One region of the Jeotgalibaca sp. PTS2502 genome, then DNA from elsewhere that is predicted to be linked to it. Evidence: predicted binding sites of a transcription regulator. Region 1 holds the regulator's gene; the other holds the start of a gene.
The links. The regulator LexA, encoded in region 1, represses DNA repair genes until DNA is damaged. The targets are predictions, from matches to a motif close to CNAACANNTGTTNG.
Positions count from the first base shown of each region.

Region 2: the regulator LexA is predicted to act here: its motif matches at 4,251-4,264, upstream of BW721_RS04665 (replication-associated recombination protein A).

Region 1 is NZ_CP019433.1:599,333-606,938, reverse strand. Features, by position in the region: gene BW721_RS03075 (ABC transporter ATP-binding protein) at 1-252, opposite strand, end outside; gene BW721_RS03070 (ABC transporter ATP-binding protein) at 252-2,000, opposite strand; gene BW721_RS03065 (YneF family protein) at 2,081-2,314, opposite strand; gene lexA (transcriptional repressor LexA) at 2,484-3,107, shown strand; gene BW721_RS03055 (adenine phosphoribosyltransferase) at 3,198-3,710, opposite strand; gene recJ (single-stranded-DNA-specific exonuclease RecJ) at 3,729-6,053, opposite strand; gene BW721_RS03045 (lipopolysaccharide assembly protein LapA domain-containing protein) at 6,125-6,553, opposite strand; gene rnz (ribonuclease Z) at 6,580-7,509, opposite strand; gene obgE (GTPase ObgE) at 7,546-7,606, opposite strand, start outside.
Region 2 is NZ_CP019433.1:957,205-964,810, forward strand. Features, by position in the region: gene BW721_RS04650 (cysteine desulfurase family protein) at 1-743, opposite strand, end outside; gene BW721_RS04655 (hypothetical protein) at 767-1,846, opposite strand; gene gshAB (bifunctional glutamate--cysteine ligase GshA/glutathione synthetase GshB) at 1,849-4,146, opposite strand; gene BW721_RS04665 (replication-associated recombination protein A) at 4,318-5,592, shown strand; RNA gene ssrS (6S RNA) at 5,694-5,885, shown strand; gene BW721_RS04675 (hypothetical protein) at 5,956-6,246, shown strand; gene BW721_RS04680 (universal stress protein) at 6,327-6,788, shown strand; gene BW721_RS04685 (IS1182 family transposase) at 6,789-7,606, opposite strand, start outside.

The DNA of each region.
Region 1 (7,606 bases):
GATAATCGATAACATGTATAATAGTGAAAATTGAATCGCAATCGAAATGGTTGCTTTCCCTTGAGTGACATAGTTATCGAGAAATACTTGAATAATCCTAGGGGAGACAACGTCGGTTATAGCTAGTCCGATACCAAAAATAAAGGACCAAATAAATGGTGATTTAAAAGGTAACGCATAAGCTACAATTCGTTTAACAACTCGAACTTGTTCTTTGACCGGAATGGTTTTAGACCAAACTGATTGTTCCATTATTTCTCACCTTCTAACTTGCTTTCCAATTGCTGTTTCTCATACATTCGACGATACCAGCCTTGGTTTTGCATTAATTGTTCATGATTTCCTCGTTCCACAATAGTGCCATTATCTAGAACGATGATTTCATCAGCGTGCATCACACTCGAAATACGATGAGCTGCGATAATGGTTGTTTGATTCTTTCTTTTTTCTTTCAATTGACTTAAAATTTGTTCTTCTGTTTTTGCATCAACAGCTGATAAGGAGTCGTCTAAAATCAATAATTCTGGTTGCGTAATCACGGCGCGAGCAATCGAAATCCGTTGCTTTTGACCACCAGAAAGGGACACGCCACGTTCCCCTACCAATGTATTGTAGCCATTTGGAAAACCGAGAATATCATCATGAATCGCTGTAATTCGAGCTGCTTCGTAAACCTCTTCGTCTGAATAAGCTGGATTGGCGAATCGAATATTATCTGCTACATTTGTTGAAAAAAGAAAGTTATCTTGTGGCACATAACCAATGCCGCTTAGCAAACTATCCAAGCTATAATCCTTAATATTAATGCCATTGTAACTAATGATGCCATCATAGTGATCATATTCTCTTAGCAACAAACTAAACAGACTACTTTTTCCTGATCCAGTTCGACCCACAATACCTAATGTGTGTCCTTTTGGAAGATGGATAACAATATCCTTAAGCGAGATTTGTTCTGAATCGCTATATTGGAATGATTGAATCGCAATTTCTAAGTCACCATCTAGTGGCTGAGTAATTGCATGCTTGGGTTCAATAATACGTGATTGTTCTTGAAGCAGTTCATCAATACGGCTGTAACTAGCGCTACCTCGCTCTAAAACATTCAATAATCGACCAACAGCAAGCATTGGCCACCTCATTAGAGCAATGTAGCTGAAGAATGTTACGAGGTTACCAATAGTCATTTCGCCATTTTGAATAAAGTAAGCCCCAAAAATCAAAGATAAGGCATATGAAATACCCATAACAAAAATAACAACCGGTCTGAACATCGAATCAATCGCATAAACCTCTTTGTTTTTTAAAACAACGTCACGAGTCTTCGATTCAAAATCAGCAATATCTTCCTTTTCCTCGCCAAAAGTTTTAATCACCTTTACTCCCGTAACACTTTCTTGTGTCTTATCATTCAAGGCTGAAAAGGATGCTTGGGCTTTCCTAAAGGTTCGATGAATTTTCTTCCCTAACATTCTTGAAACAAGTGTTAAAGCTGGCACTGGTATCATGGCGATTAATGTTAATTTCCAGTTTACAGTTAGCAACATTGTTAAAAATGTAATTCCACCCGATGAGATCGAGTCAGCTAGGGTCAGAATTCCTGCACCTGCAACCATACGAATGGCATTCAAATCATTAGTAGCATGAGCCATTAAATCTCCTGTACGATATTTTTGAAAAAATTCGGCATCCATCTTCGTAAAATGATTAAATAAGCGTATTCGAAGTATTTTTTCAAGTTTAGCAGACGTTCCCCAAATTTCCATGCGCCAAATGTAGCGAAAAATATATTGACTAATACCACATAATAGGATAATCCCTGCTTGAATCATTAAACTTCTAGGTGTTAACAATTGCTCATTAATATCATCAATAATATTTCCGACTATTCGGGGTGAAACAACTTGTATCAAAGCTACAACAATTAAGAAAAAGACCCCCACTGTGTAAGAACGCCATTCTTGCTTGAAGAACCACTTTAATTTTTTAAAGATTTGCACGGGTTTCCCTCCTTCTAAGTTCATACAAAACAAAAAAGTGGACCCAAACAAGCATCCACATTTTTCATTATTTCATTCAATTATTTCTTTTTAGCTTTCTTGTTTTGACCTTTCATAGAAGCCATAATTTGTTTCACTTTGCGTTCTGATGGTTTTTGACCCATTTGCATCATCATGTTGCGTAACATATCTTCTGAAATAGGTGGGTTTTCAGCAAAATAATTCATCATATAACGACGTGCCAAAAAGAAGCCCCCTACAGCTCCTAAAAGTACCCCTAAAATAACAATAAAAATCCATGCACTTGTACTCAATTTGTATCCTCCTTCCAAAAGTCCTCATTTAAATATATTACAAGATATTCGCCAAAAAGGAAATAGAAAAGCGCAATTATTCATTTTTTTTAAAACCCGAACATCTGTTTGATTCTTTTGTTTAGATGTGATAAAATAACACTATAAAAATATGGGAGATGATGGTCCGATGACTAAAGGTAGAGACTCAAGACAAATGAATGTTTTGCACTTCATCTATACGGAAGTTCAGCAAAAAGGTTATCCACCAACGGTAAGAGAAATTGGTAATGCCGTAAACCTATCATCTACCTCAACCGTTCATGGCCATTTGGCTCGATTAGAAAAAGCAGGATATATCTATCGAGACCCGACTAAACCAAGAGCTATTGAGGTCACTGAATTAGGTTTACAACAATTAGGAATCAAGAGCGATCAAATGCCGCTACTAGGCGTGGTCACGGCTGGTGAGCCAATCTTGGCGGTTGAGGAAGCAACAGACTTCTTCCCTATTCCACCGAACTTAAAAAATAGTTCGGATGACTTATTTATGCTAACCATCCGAGGAAACAGTATGATTAATGCAGGAATCTACAATAACGATGCGGTTATTGTTCGAAAACAAGCTTCTGCTGAAAATGGCGATATTGTGATTGCTATTACAGAGGACGAGGAAGCAACCTGTAAACGATTCTATAAAGAAACAGATCATTACCGATTGCAGCCAGAAAATGATGAACTTGAACCGATTATTTTGGACTATGTACAAATATTAGGTAAAGTTGTCGGCTTATACAGAACTCATATCAGTTAATAGCAACAGCCAGAAAGTAGCATACTCTCTGGCTGTTTTATTGTCAAATTTAAAAAGAGATTAGGCAAATGCTCAATCTCCTTTTTGATTTTAGTATTCCATTAGGTTAAAAATGTCGTAGCCAGAGATTTTTTCTCTTCCTTTTAGATCCAATAATTCTATTAAGAATGCTAAACCAACAACTTCGCCACCTAATTTTTCAATTAATTCAACAGTTGCTAATGTTGTTCCGCCAGTTGCAAGTAAATCATCACAGATTAATACTTTTTCACCAGGTAAAACAGCATCTTTGTGTAATTGAAGAACAGCTTCACCATATTCTAAACCGTAAGCGACTTCTACTGTTTCACGAGGCAATTTACCTTTTTTACGGGCCATTGCGAAACCACAATTTAATCCTACTGCAACCGGACAACCTACCATAAATCCTCTTGCTTCAGGCCCAACAACCTTGTCGACACCTTTATCTTTTGCATACTCTACAATTTTAGCAATTGCAGACGCATAAGCATCGCCGTCTTGCATTAATGGTGAAATATCTCTAAAAATAATTCCTTCTTCTGGAAAATCTTTCACATCAGCAATATACTTTTTAAAATCCATCAAAATTTCCTCCTATAACTACTTATCACAAGCTTTAATCCACTGAATCAATTCTTGGAATGGCTGGTAAATAAATAGTTTCTCAGCATTCATTTTATTTATTCTTTGTTTATAAGTATTGGTTTCTTCCAAATTGACTTTTTCAGGTTGCGGATTTGGATTCATTATACCGTTATCAATTGTAACAAATTTTGCTTCTAAAAACACGGATATGATAAAAATCAACAAATTCTTATCAATTTTTAAGTATTGGGCCAAGTCAGTTAACTTGCTTCGAACATCCATATTTTGGTGGGTTCTAAAATAACGGTAAGCATGAGCAAACACCTTTTGATTAGGGATTCCTTCAGCCGTTATACTTTGAATCGGATAGGCATAAATATAATAGTTATTAAATTTATGTCTTTCCAAGAAGTAAGTCAAATAGTCTAGACTACTTGGGCAATCAATAATAATCAGATTTGTTAATTCATCTTCAAATGGTGGGATATCATCTCTACTTTCCAATAAAACTGAGACACTGCTATTTGGCAAGTGATCAGCTGTTTTATCAAAAAAGGCACGGTTAAAAAACAGATAAACACTATTCTCAATGTTAAGAGACTCGTCTTGGACTTGAGATGTTCGCTTATCAAAATACTGAACATGCTCAATGGTCAAATCTTTTAACTGTAATTGTGGTTTCGATAAATCTCGCCAAGTATTAATCCCCAATTCGCCTATTACGGATATGGTTTCCATTTCAGGCATAAAGGAAGCTAAATGCCCTTTGTTAAAACCAATAACATCAAGTGTTTGTTTTTCGGAGTATAAAGAAAATTTAAGATGCTTTTGATCTGCTCCTATTTGTTTAATATTTTGTGCAGGGACATCCTTAAAGGCAAAGATTGGTTTAGGATTATCTGTTCCAAAAGGTTTCAACTGATCAATCTCATTTAGAAAATCCAAAGTAACTTCATCAACATCTAAGTACTCATCAACCTCGATTGTCGCACCTTGCTTAATCTGTTCAGCATAGACTGATGTGACATTATTCAGCTCGTAACTTAGTTGATTAACTTGATCAACACTAACACTCAAGCCTGCTGCCATCTTATGGCCACCAAATTTCAGAATACAATCTGAGCAAGCGGACAATGCTTGATACAGATGGACAGCATCTATACTTCGACCTGACCCTTTAGCCAGCCCTGTTTCTGAATTCTCAGCAAGCAAAATCGTTGGTCGACCTGTTTCTTCAACTAAGCGACTCGCGACAATACCTAACACACCTTCGTGCCAATTCGGATCACTTAAAACGATGATATTTGGCAGAGACGAGAGTTGTTCTAGTTTAGCTGTCGCTGATTCAACAATCTCACTGACAATGGCTTGTCTTTTCGAATTTGTTTGTTGAATTTCTTCGACCACTTCTTCCAGGCGTTCTTCATCAAAGGAAGTCAATAATTCGACGCCAGGAGAAGCATCTCCTAAACGACCGAGTGCATTTAAGCGAGGACCAATGGTGAAGCCAATGGTTTCCTCATCAACACCTTCTAGAGAAGTTCCCGCTTTTTCTAATAACATCAATAAGCCGATACGTTCGCTTTGTTTTAAAATTTCCAATCCTTTTTTTACAAGCCACCTGTTCTCATCCGTTAAACTAACTAAGTCTGCAATAGTACCTACAGCTGCAATATCAAAGTATTCGTAAGGGATTCTGTCTTGGAGTGCGCCAGCCAATTTTAAGGCAACACCAGCTCCAGATAAATCAGAAAATGGATAGCCGCCAGATGGATGGTTAGGATGAATAATAGCATAAGCGTTAGGTAATTCTGTAGGTAATTCATGGTGATCGGTTACAATCACATCAACACCTTTTTCATTCGCTAATTGGATGGCATCATGTCCCATAACGCCGTTGTCGCACGTTACAATCAACTCAATACCACTTTCAATTTGCTCTTGAAAGACGCGTTCATTAGGGCCGTAACCATCTTTAAAACGGTTAGGCAAATAGAAGGTCACGTTCCCACCCAACTCTTCAATTGCTTCAACTAAAATAGCCGTACTGGTTATACCATCAGCGTCATAGTCACCATAAACCAATATAGCTTCTTCCGATTCAATTGCCTGGAAAATCCGATTGACTGCGCGTTCCATATCATAAAGCAGGAATGGATCGTGGTAAGACACGTCACTCTGATGAACGAAGTCATTTATTTTCTCAATGGTATCTAAATTCCGCTGTAAACATAGTTTTAAAAAAGCTTGACTATAAGTTGTCTCTTCAGCTAAATGACTGATGACATGCTCGTCAAACGGATACTCTTTTTGTTTCCAGTTCATTCTTGCATCTAACAAATTATTATCTCCCTCTTTTTCATTTCAAAGAAAATTCGCCTGTTAAAAACAGGCGATCATCATTTCCATTTTTATTCAACAGGATCTTGTGAGGTTGGTTTAACGTTATTCACATTATTGTAAGTAATTTGATTAACCAGCTCATTTTCTAAACTATTAATTTTATTATCCTTAGAATTAATGGTCTCCTCAAGTGCTGTTATTTTTTCAGTGTACTCAGCTTTAATCTCGTCTCTTAATTGACCAGACTGACTTTCAAGTTGTGAAATTCCAGCTTGCAAGGTCTTTAATTCTTTTTTTCGATGAACACTTGCCATTGTTGAAACAAGTAATGTTAATAAAGCACCTAATAGTAAAGAAACAAAGATGATAATAATAAGTGGTGCAGCAAACGTTGTAAAACCAAAACTAACGGGTACACTTTCCACGTTTAAAACAGCAAACACACTGATAATCGTCATTAAAACAATAATTAATACTAATCTCCATTGGTTTTTCATCACTAACACACCTCACATAGTCACTTTTATTTAATTAACGGAATGTCAAATTCATCATAGTCATGAACTAATGTTGAATTTGGGAAAATTGCTTGAGCATCATTTTGCAGTTGAGCTTGTTCTTTACCCATATAGCGTGAAGAGATATGAGTTAAATACAGCTGGCTACTGTTTGATTCTTTAGCTACTTTAGCAGCATCTACACAGGTAGAATGGAAATAATCTCTCGCAATTTTTTGGTTGTCCTTTGAGAAAGTTGATTCATGAACCAACACATCTGAGTTCATGGCTAGTTGTGTACTAGCAGGAGTTCGTTTTGTATCTCCTAAAATGGTTACTGTTCTCCCCTTCACAGAAGGACCAATATAGTCATTCCCATTAACTGATCGACCATCTGGTAAAGTCACCGTCTGCCCATTTTTTAGTTTTCCATATAATGGTCCGGATGGAATATTATCCGCTTTTAATTTTTCAACTAACAGCTCACCGACATAGTCAGCCTCTTCAATTCTGAATCCATAGGAAGGAATGCCATGTGCTAACTTAGCACATGTCACTTTAAAGGTTTTATCTTCAAAAACTACCCCGTCTTCTTCTATTTCATGGAAAAAAATCGGATAGCGTAAATGAGATTGAGAAACTCTTAAACTCGTTAAGACAAAGTCTTTGATTCCTTTTGGTCCGTATATCGTCAATGGCGTATCGCCACCTTGGAAAGCGCGGCTACTTAGAAAACCAGGAAGACCAAAAATATGGTCCCCATGTAAATGTGTGATAAAAATCTTATTAACTTTACGAGGTTTTAAGGTTGTTCGTAAAATACGTTGTTGTGTACCCTCTCCACAATCAAACAGCCAAATGTCATTTCGTTCATCTAATAGTTTTAGCGCAATACAGGATAGATTTCGATTGGTTGACGGGACACCAGATCCCGTCCCCAAAAATTGAATTTTCATGATGCAAACACTCGTTTCTCTTCATCTAGCGGGTTTTTAGTCTACGAATTCAAATTCGTAATCCATAATACGGACAAGATCGCCGTCTTCTGCCCCA
Region 2 (7,606 bases), 360 kb from region 1:
ACTGCTTTTGCAAAACCAACAATATAGGGTGTATTCTCAGTTCCTGCACGGTGGTCATTTTCTTGTGTGCCACCATGAATATAATGAGGTAAATGCAAATCATTGCGACGGAATAAAAAGCCAATGCCTTTTGGTCCATTGATTTTGTGGGCAGTCACTGATAACAAATCGATATGATAATCCCCCACTGCTATCTCTTGTGATCCGTAAGCTTGAACAGCATCCGTATGAAAAAGCGCCTGATGATCTCTCACGGTTTCACCAATTTCCTTAATCGGATTAATCGCTCCGACTTCATTGTTCCCATAAATAATCGAAACTAAAATAGTATCCGGTCTTAGCGCTTCAGCAACCTGTTGCGCAGTCACGCAGCCTGTATCATCAACTGGCAAATAGGTCACCTCAAAGCCGAGTGTTTCTAAATACTGCATGGTATGTAGTACAGAATGGTGCTCGACTGCCGTCGTAATAAGATGCTGACCTGATTCTCTTCTAGCTAAAGCAGTGCCAATAATTGCGGTATTATTCGATTCCGATCCACCACTTGTTATAATCAAATCTCTTGCCTCAGCACCAATCGAATTCGCAAACACCCGTCTAGCATCTTCTACTAGCTTACGAGCGTCTCTTCCTTTTTGATACAGGCTTGAGGGATTGCCATATTGATGGCGTAGTGCTTCTTCTATCACACTGACCACATCTGCATCAATCGGTGTAGTTGCGGCATGGTCTAAATAAATCATCTGATTTCCTTCTTTCTCTTCAATTAGGCAGTTAAGGTATAGCTCTTAAGCCACTCCGATAATTGACGGTTCAATTCAAGTTCTGCTTTAGTAAACAAGCGCTCTGCTTTCTCATCGATTGTTGGTATCAATTGATGGGCTTTCTCAATGTCTTTTTCAATAAACAAGGCATAGGCAGCTTGCGGAATCGCTACACGACTATAGTAATTCTTTAAAGCTGGATACTCTTCAATAATCGTCATATCTGCCTGAACGGCGTCCTTACGTCCAAAAATAGCATTACAAAATACTTTTTCTACCATAATAATTCTGACATAAGGAGATTTTAAATAGCTCTCTTTAGAAGTCAAACTCGTTAAAATTTTGTCTGCTTCTGGAAAATCTAATTTTTCTAAAAGCTGTTGATAATAAATAAGAACAAGGTACTCCCCTAATAAGCTTGTTTGCGCTTGGCCAGATTTAACTTCTGTAAAGTAATCAGCATCCAATTCCCCATAGGTTTTCCCTGATTTTAACAAAGCCACAACAGTCATTTGCTTAAAGTACAACTGTTTTTCTAGGGGTGATTTGCTAATTTGGCTGATTGTGAGGCCATCTGACAAGCCATATGGCAAAGCATTGGCTAAAAATAAATACATGGGTACCAGTGAGAAGATAAACGCAAATACACTCCATTTACCTTCTAGGAAAAAGGCACCACCATATAAAAAGCCAGCAGTTAATAAGTTTACAATTAACCCACCTGCTAAATAAAGAAGGTAGGGTTGTTTATCTGTCGGAGGCGCCATCAAACACTGACCAGCTAAACCAGGTGACTGACGATTTTTACGCGTCGGCGTTTTAGAATTGGCATCGTATTGAAAAAATGGCAGTTGTAAATAAAGTAATTTATAACCTGTTAACCAACCAAAAAATAAATGTCCCAATTCGTGTAAAACAAGATGAAACATTACTGAATAAAGGGCTAATAAGAAAACTAAAAATAACTCTAAAAATGGAATATCTTGAAAAACTACCGTAAAGCTCAATTGATTAGCGATAAAGTAGGCAGCTCCCATAGCAATTAATACCATGAATACGAGCAAACGTTGACCGATTTTCATTCTTATTTCCCACCTTTTTCTTTAATTGTCATTTCCGGGAATAAGCGATCTAGTATATCACGTGTTAAGCGTCGTGATTCCCCTTCAAATGGATAAATATGCATCATCATCATGGGGTTGAAGTTCGCTTCGATCACACCATAGCCTGGGTTTTCTTTTGTTGATGGTTGCTGATAGTCTTTAATCATCATATCCATGCCTGAAATGGTTGCGCCTAAAACAGTTGCCATCTGTGCTGCTAATTGCTTGTATGACTCATCCATCTTATCCGTATAATCAATCGAATCGCCACCGGTACTCACATTGGAATTATCTCTTAAATAAACACGACTAGCTGCTTCAGGAATATCATCTACTTGATAGCCTTGTTCTTCCAAGGTCATCAACTCGATGTCTCCTAGTTCTATTTTTTCAAGCGGGCTGCGGTGGTTTTTCCCTCTTAATGGGTCTTCATTTTTCATAGCGACTAATTCCTTAATCGTATGAATGCCATCTCCTGTCACATTCGCCGGTACACGAAGCAAAACAGCCTTGGTTTCTTCACCAATAACAAAGAAACGGTATTCTGTTCCTTCAACAAAATCCTCTACTAAGATGGTGTCGTCCTCTTTAAGAGCAATAGCAACGGCTTTAGTAAAGTTAGCTAAATTCGCTCCTTCTTTAAAAATAGAAATACCTAACCCATAGTTTGTAGACTTTGGTTTGACAACAAAAGCTTTGTTGGCAAAGAGTTGATAGTCTCTAACCGCTTGCTCTTGATTTGTATATTCCATACTAGCTGGCACAGAAAACCCATGTTGAGCTAGTATTTTTTTAGTGACCACTTTATTCTCCATAATGAGTGGTGATATGTAGCTATCAAGAGCCGTCATATTACCATTTTTAACGTACTCTAAATGGTCGCCATATTTCAACGAAATAAATTGGTCGCTACGGTCAAGAATAGAAATCTCTAACCCTTGTTGAATGGAATCAAATAACAAAATTTGAGTCGATAATTCCATATCCTCAAATCCTGTTAAGGCATAAGGACGCTCTAATGATGTCTCTTTATAATGAACAGCTGATTGAATAGCCCACTCAGATAAGTCAATCCCCTTTTCTGCCATAGTGACTATTTGACCGCTAATCGTTTTTTCAGGTTGAAGAAAGGCTTGGTATTTGTCTTTAGCAATGTTAAGCAAGTCAAGGGGTGCGTCTATGTCTTCCAACATAGCTAACAACCCTGTCATCATTTGAAGCCCCTCTTCTTGGAAGGCAGATAGCTGTAAAGGGTGTTCAAAGGCAGTTTGACTATTCATGTCACGACCCTTTTGCCAATCAGCTTCATTAGTTGCTTCGTCTATCCATAATAAATACATAAAGAAGCTATGAACAAAGGACATGTCTGCTTTAGAAATACCATATTTACTAAAGGGGTTCAGGTCAAACAAACGGAACTCCAGATAGGCAACGCCATTTTCAAGAACTTGTCTAGCTTTTTTACCACCACGAAAACGAACGGGTGAATAGAATTCTTTTTCTTCAATTAATTTTCCTTCTGAAACCATTCGTTCAATGCTTTCAACATATTCTTCTAAACTATTAAACGATACGTTGACATCCTCGTTATTGACATAGCCATACTTGCTACTTCTTAAGCTTCTAATATAACCACTTGGAATATCATCTGGGATGGTATGATCTTGGAAGTAGTTATCTTTTACTTCAACAGAAGCACCTAATAGATAAGTCAGCATCCACTGGTATCTTAGAAAATTGTGGGTTAATTTAAAGTAAACCGCTGTTTGAAATTCACGAAATGTTTGTATATCATTTTGTTTTTCATAGAGTGCTTGAAGAAAGTCAGGATGAAATTCAAAATTAAAGTGAATGCCGCTCATCATTTGTTTTTTCTTTCCATAGACTTTTGCTAAATAATCGCGGTAGCGAACGTCTTCTTTATTATCCAATTTAGCAATTTGAATCATGTCTTCTTCAGGCATGTGGATCGGCAAACTGAAAGGAAGCATATACTCATCTTCATTAAGCGAAGCATGGACCACATCATGAATAGCAGCCAACCAATCTTCAACTTCTTGCACACTCTCTACTGGTGGTGTAACAAGTTCCAACTGACTTTCTGCAAAGTCCGTTTGAATATAAGGATGAAACGTTCGGTTACCAAATAAATGAGGGTGCTCACTCTCCGTAATCGTTCCGTCCCTCAAAATGCGTTGAGATTCTTTTTCTACCCCAAAAATCGCTTTTGTAAATAAGTTCTCGAACTTATTATCTTTGATGATTGTTTTGATATTCATCTACACTACTCTCTTTCATCTACATTTTTACACTAGTTCTATTATAGCTATAAACCATGCATTTGATAAGTCACTTACTTTTTTTATTTAAAAAAGCTTAAAAACGAATATTTGTTCTATTTCATTATGTCGCTTATAATAGTATCAGAATGAATGAAAGGAATAACCATTATGAAAAAACCACTCGCCTTTCGCATGAGACCAACCAACATCGACGAAGTTGTCGGACAGCAACACTTAGTTGGTCCAAACAAAATTATTAGACGAATGGTAGATGCTCGCATGCTATCATCGATGATTCTCTATGGTCCACCAGGTACAGGGAAAACAAGTATCGCAAGTGCCATTTCAGGATCAACACAGTCTGCCTTCCGCCAATTAAATGCTGCAACTGATTCTAAAAAAGATTTACAAATTGTTGTTGAAGAAGCTAAGTTTTCAGGTCAGGTTATTTTGTTACTCGATGAAATTCATCGTTTAGATAAGCCTAAACAAGATTTTTTACTTCCTCATTTAGAAAGTGGCCTCATTGTTCTCATTGGCGCAACAACAGAGAACCCTTATATTAGTATTAACCCTGCGATTAGAAGTCGAACGCAAATTTTTGAGGTCAAACCGCTTGCTATAACTGATATCGAAGTAGCTTTACAGCGTGCCTTAACAGATGAAAAAAATGGTCTTGGCCACTTAGCGATTAAACTGGATGATAATGCTCTCCAGCATTTCGCAAGAAGCTCTATGGGTGATTTAAGAGGGTCACTTAATGCATTAGAATTAGCAGCTCGTTCAACTCCTGAGAACGATGAGGGCGACATTCATATTACGCTTGCTATTGCTGAGGAATGCTTACAAAGAAAAGCACTGGTCCATGATAAAGATGGCGATGCTCATTATGACGTTATCTCTGCTTTTCAAAAATCATTACGTGGTAGTGATGTTGATGCTTCTCTTCACTACTTGGCACGTTTAATTGAAGCTGGTGAATTGGTTATTATATGCAGAAGACTATTAGTTTGCGCTTATGAGGATATTGGGTTTGGTAATCCAGCAGCCGTGGCACGAACAGTATCTGCCGTTCAAGCTGCTGAAAAATTAGGTCTACCGGAAGCACGAATTCCACTGGCACACGCAGTCATTGATTTAGCCCTATCTCCCAAATCAAATTCAGCGATTGATGCCATTGACGCAGCTTTAAATGACGTTCGTCAAGGAAAATCAGGAGATGTGCCCTTACACCTCAAAGACGCCCATTATCAAGGTGCTGGAAAATTAGGCAGAGGCGTTAATTATAAGTACCCACACGCTTACGACAACCACTGGGTAGCGCAACAATACTTGCCAGACAGTCTGAAATCTTCTCAGTATTATGAAGCCGTAATCACTGGTAAATATGAAAAAGCACTTGCTCAACAAGCAGATTCTCTAAGAAAATCATCCGAAAAATAAAAAAAGAGGTTACGCTTACATCCTTATTAAAACAGCTTTTTAAATAAAAATTAAGTAAGAATTCTTGCATCCAATTCAGGTGTGTGCTACTATACTTATAAGAAGTTCTGAGGTGTACGATATATTCTCAATGTGTTGACCGAACAAATAATTACTATATTGGGATCCTTGATTTATGTTGGATAGCAAGCCATGTCATGTGGAAGCTAGCAAGACATTCTGTGGAGCCCACCTGCTAATACTGCGGGTTCAAAACTAGTAGAATAACATAAACCGGCACCATCGGATTTTCTCTATAAAGTTCTATACTTTAGAAGCCGCTCTTTGAGCGGCTTTTTATTTTTGAAAGGAGTTCTTCTTCTGATGATTAAAGGATTAATAATCACATTTGGCATACTCTTACTAGTCGTTAGTTGGTTTTTAACTCAGAAAGCTAGCGATGCCTTTCTTTTATTTCCAGAAAAATTCACAGATGCTCAAAAACAACAATTAAATCAATTCTTTACGATAAATGGGATGATTTTTGCAGCCTTTGCCCTATCGTCAGTCATTACCTTAATTGTCGATCAAAAAATTGTTTATCTTGTTTTCATCGTAATCGTTTCGCTCTATTCAGCTTATTTTTCAAACAATCTATCTAAGCGGTTAAAATAACGTTTTCATTACTTTCTTTTTATTTCTTTAAAAGTGCGTTACAATAAAGATGTAAGCAAAGAAGAAATGGAGTGATCGTTATGTTACAAGAATACACAACAATTTTGGCCCCTGTCGATGGTTCAAGTGAGTCAGAATTGGCATTTCGAAAAGCAATTGAAGTTTCAAAACGAAATCATTCAAAGCTGGTTATCATCCACGTTATCGATACCAGAGCCATCCAAACCCCTTCAGGCTTCGAAGGTAGTTTTACAGATGAAATTATCCGTCAGACAAAAGTTATGATGGATAGTTATGAAAAAGCCGCTCGTGATGCTGGTTTAAGCGACATTGAAAGTCGTATTGAATATGGCTCACCTAAAGTGATGATTGGTAAAGACTTACCTGAAGAATATCATGCTGACTTAATTATGATTGGCGCTACAGGCTTAAATGCTGTTGAACGTCTCTTCATCGGCTCGGTTTCTGAATATGTGATTCGCCATGCCACATGTGACGTCATGGTTGTGCGAACTGATTTAGAAAATAAAAAAGTAAACTAATCAAAAAAGTTGGGACTGGGAAATAACTAGCCTTAAATAAAAAAAGCGTAATGAAATAATCATAATTCTGATTGTTTCATTGCGATTTTTATTTTTCACTGGATTTTTGTAAAAAGCTTCCGCTTTTCTTCTAGCCTCAAGGGCTAGTTTTGTAAGATTCATGCTCATAAGCATGATCCCGATGTCATTATGAACGGCTTGCTTGCCTCTGACATGAGTTCTGCGCATGCCAAATACACCTTTCATACGACCAAAAACAGTTTCTACGTCGATTTTTCGTTGTGCGTAGATTTCTTTTCCACGATCGCTCTCAAGGCTTTCTTTTACATGCTGCTTGAAGTATTCCCAGTTATAGTTGACCGCTGTCTGGCGCTGGGCACCTTTCGGTGTCTTGGCTAATTGATTGCGCGACTCGTCCTGTTGTTCCACATCAGCCTTGTATACTTTAAATTGTCTTTGAAAACCATTCTTATCATTTCGCGTACTGTAATGCGAGAAACTAAAGCGTACACCGTCTAAATCTGTATAGGCATCCTCGATCTCGTCATAATCCCAGTTATAGCGGTGTTTAGGATTAGAGCGATAGGCTTTAGTGTTTTCTTTATGATACATGCCGTATGGGATGAGCGGAACCTTACCAAAGGTATCCAGAACCGCCTCGTAATTTTCTTCGCTGCCATAACCGGCATCTGCAGCGATATACGTGAATAAATCCAACGTTTGAATGGATTCCAAAAAAGGGATAAACGTGCGTGTATCCGTCGGATTTGAAAAAATATCATAGGCGATGACAAACTGATTGCTCGATGCGACCTGAA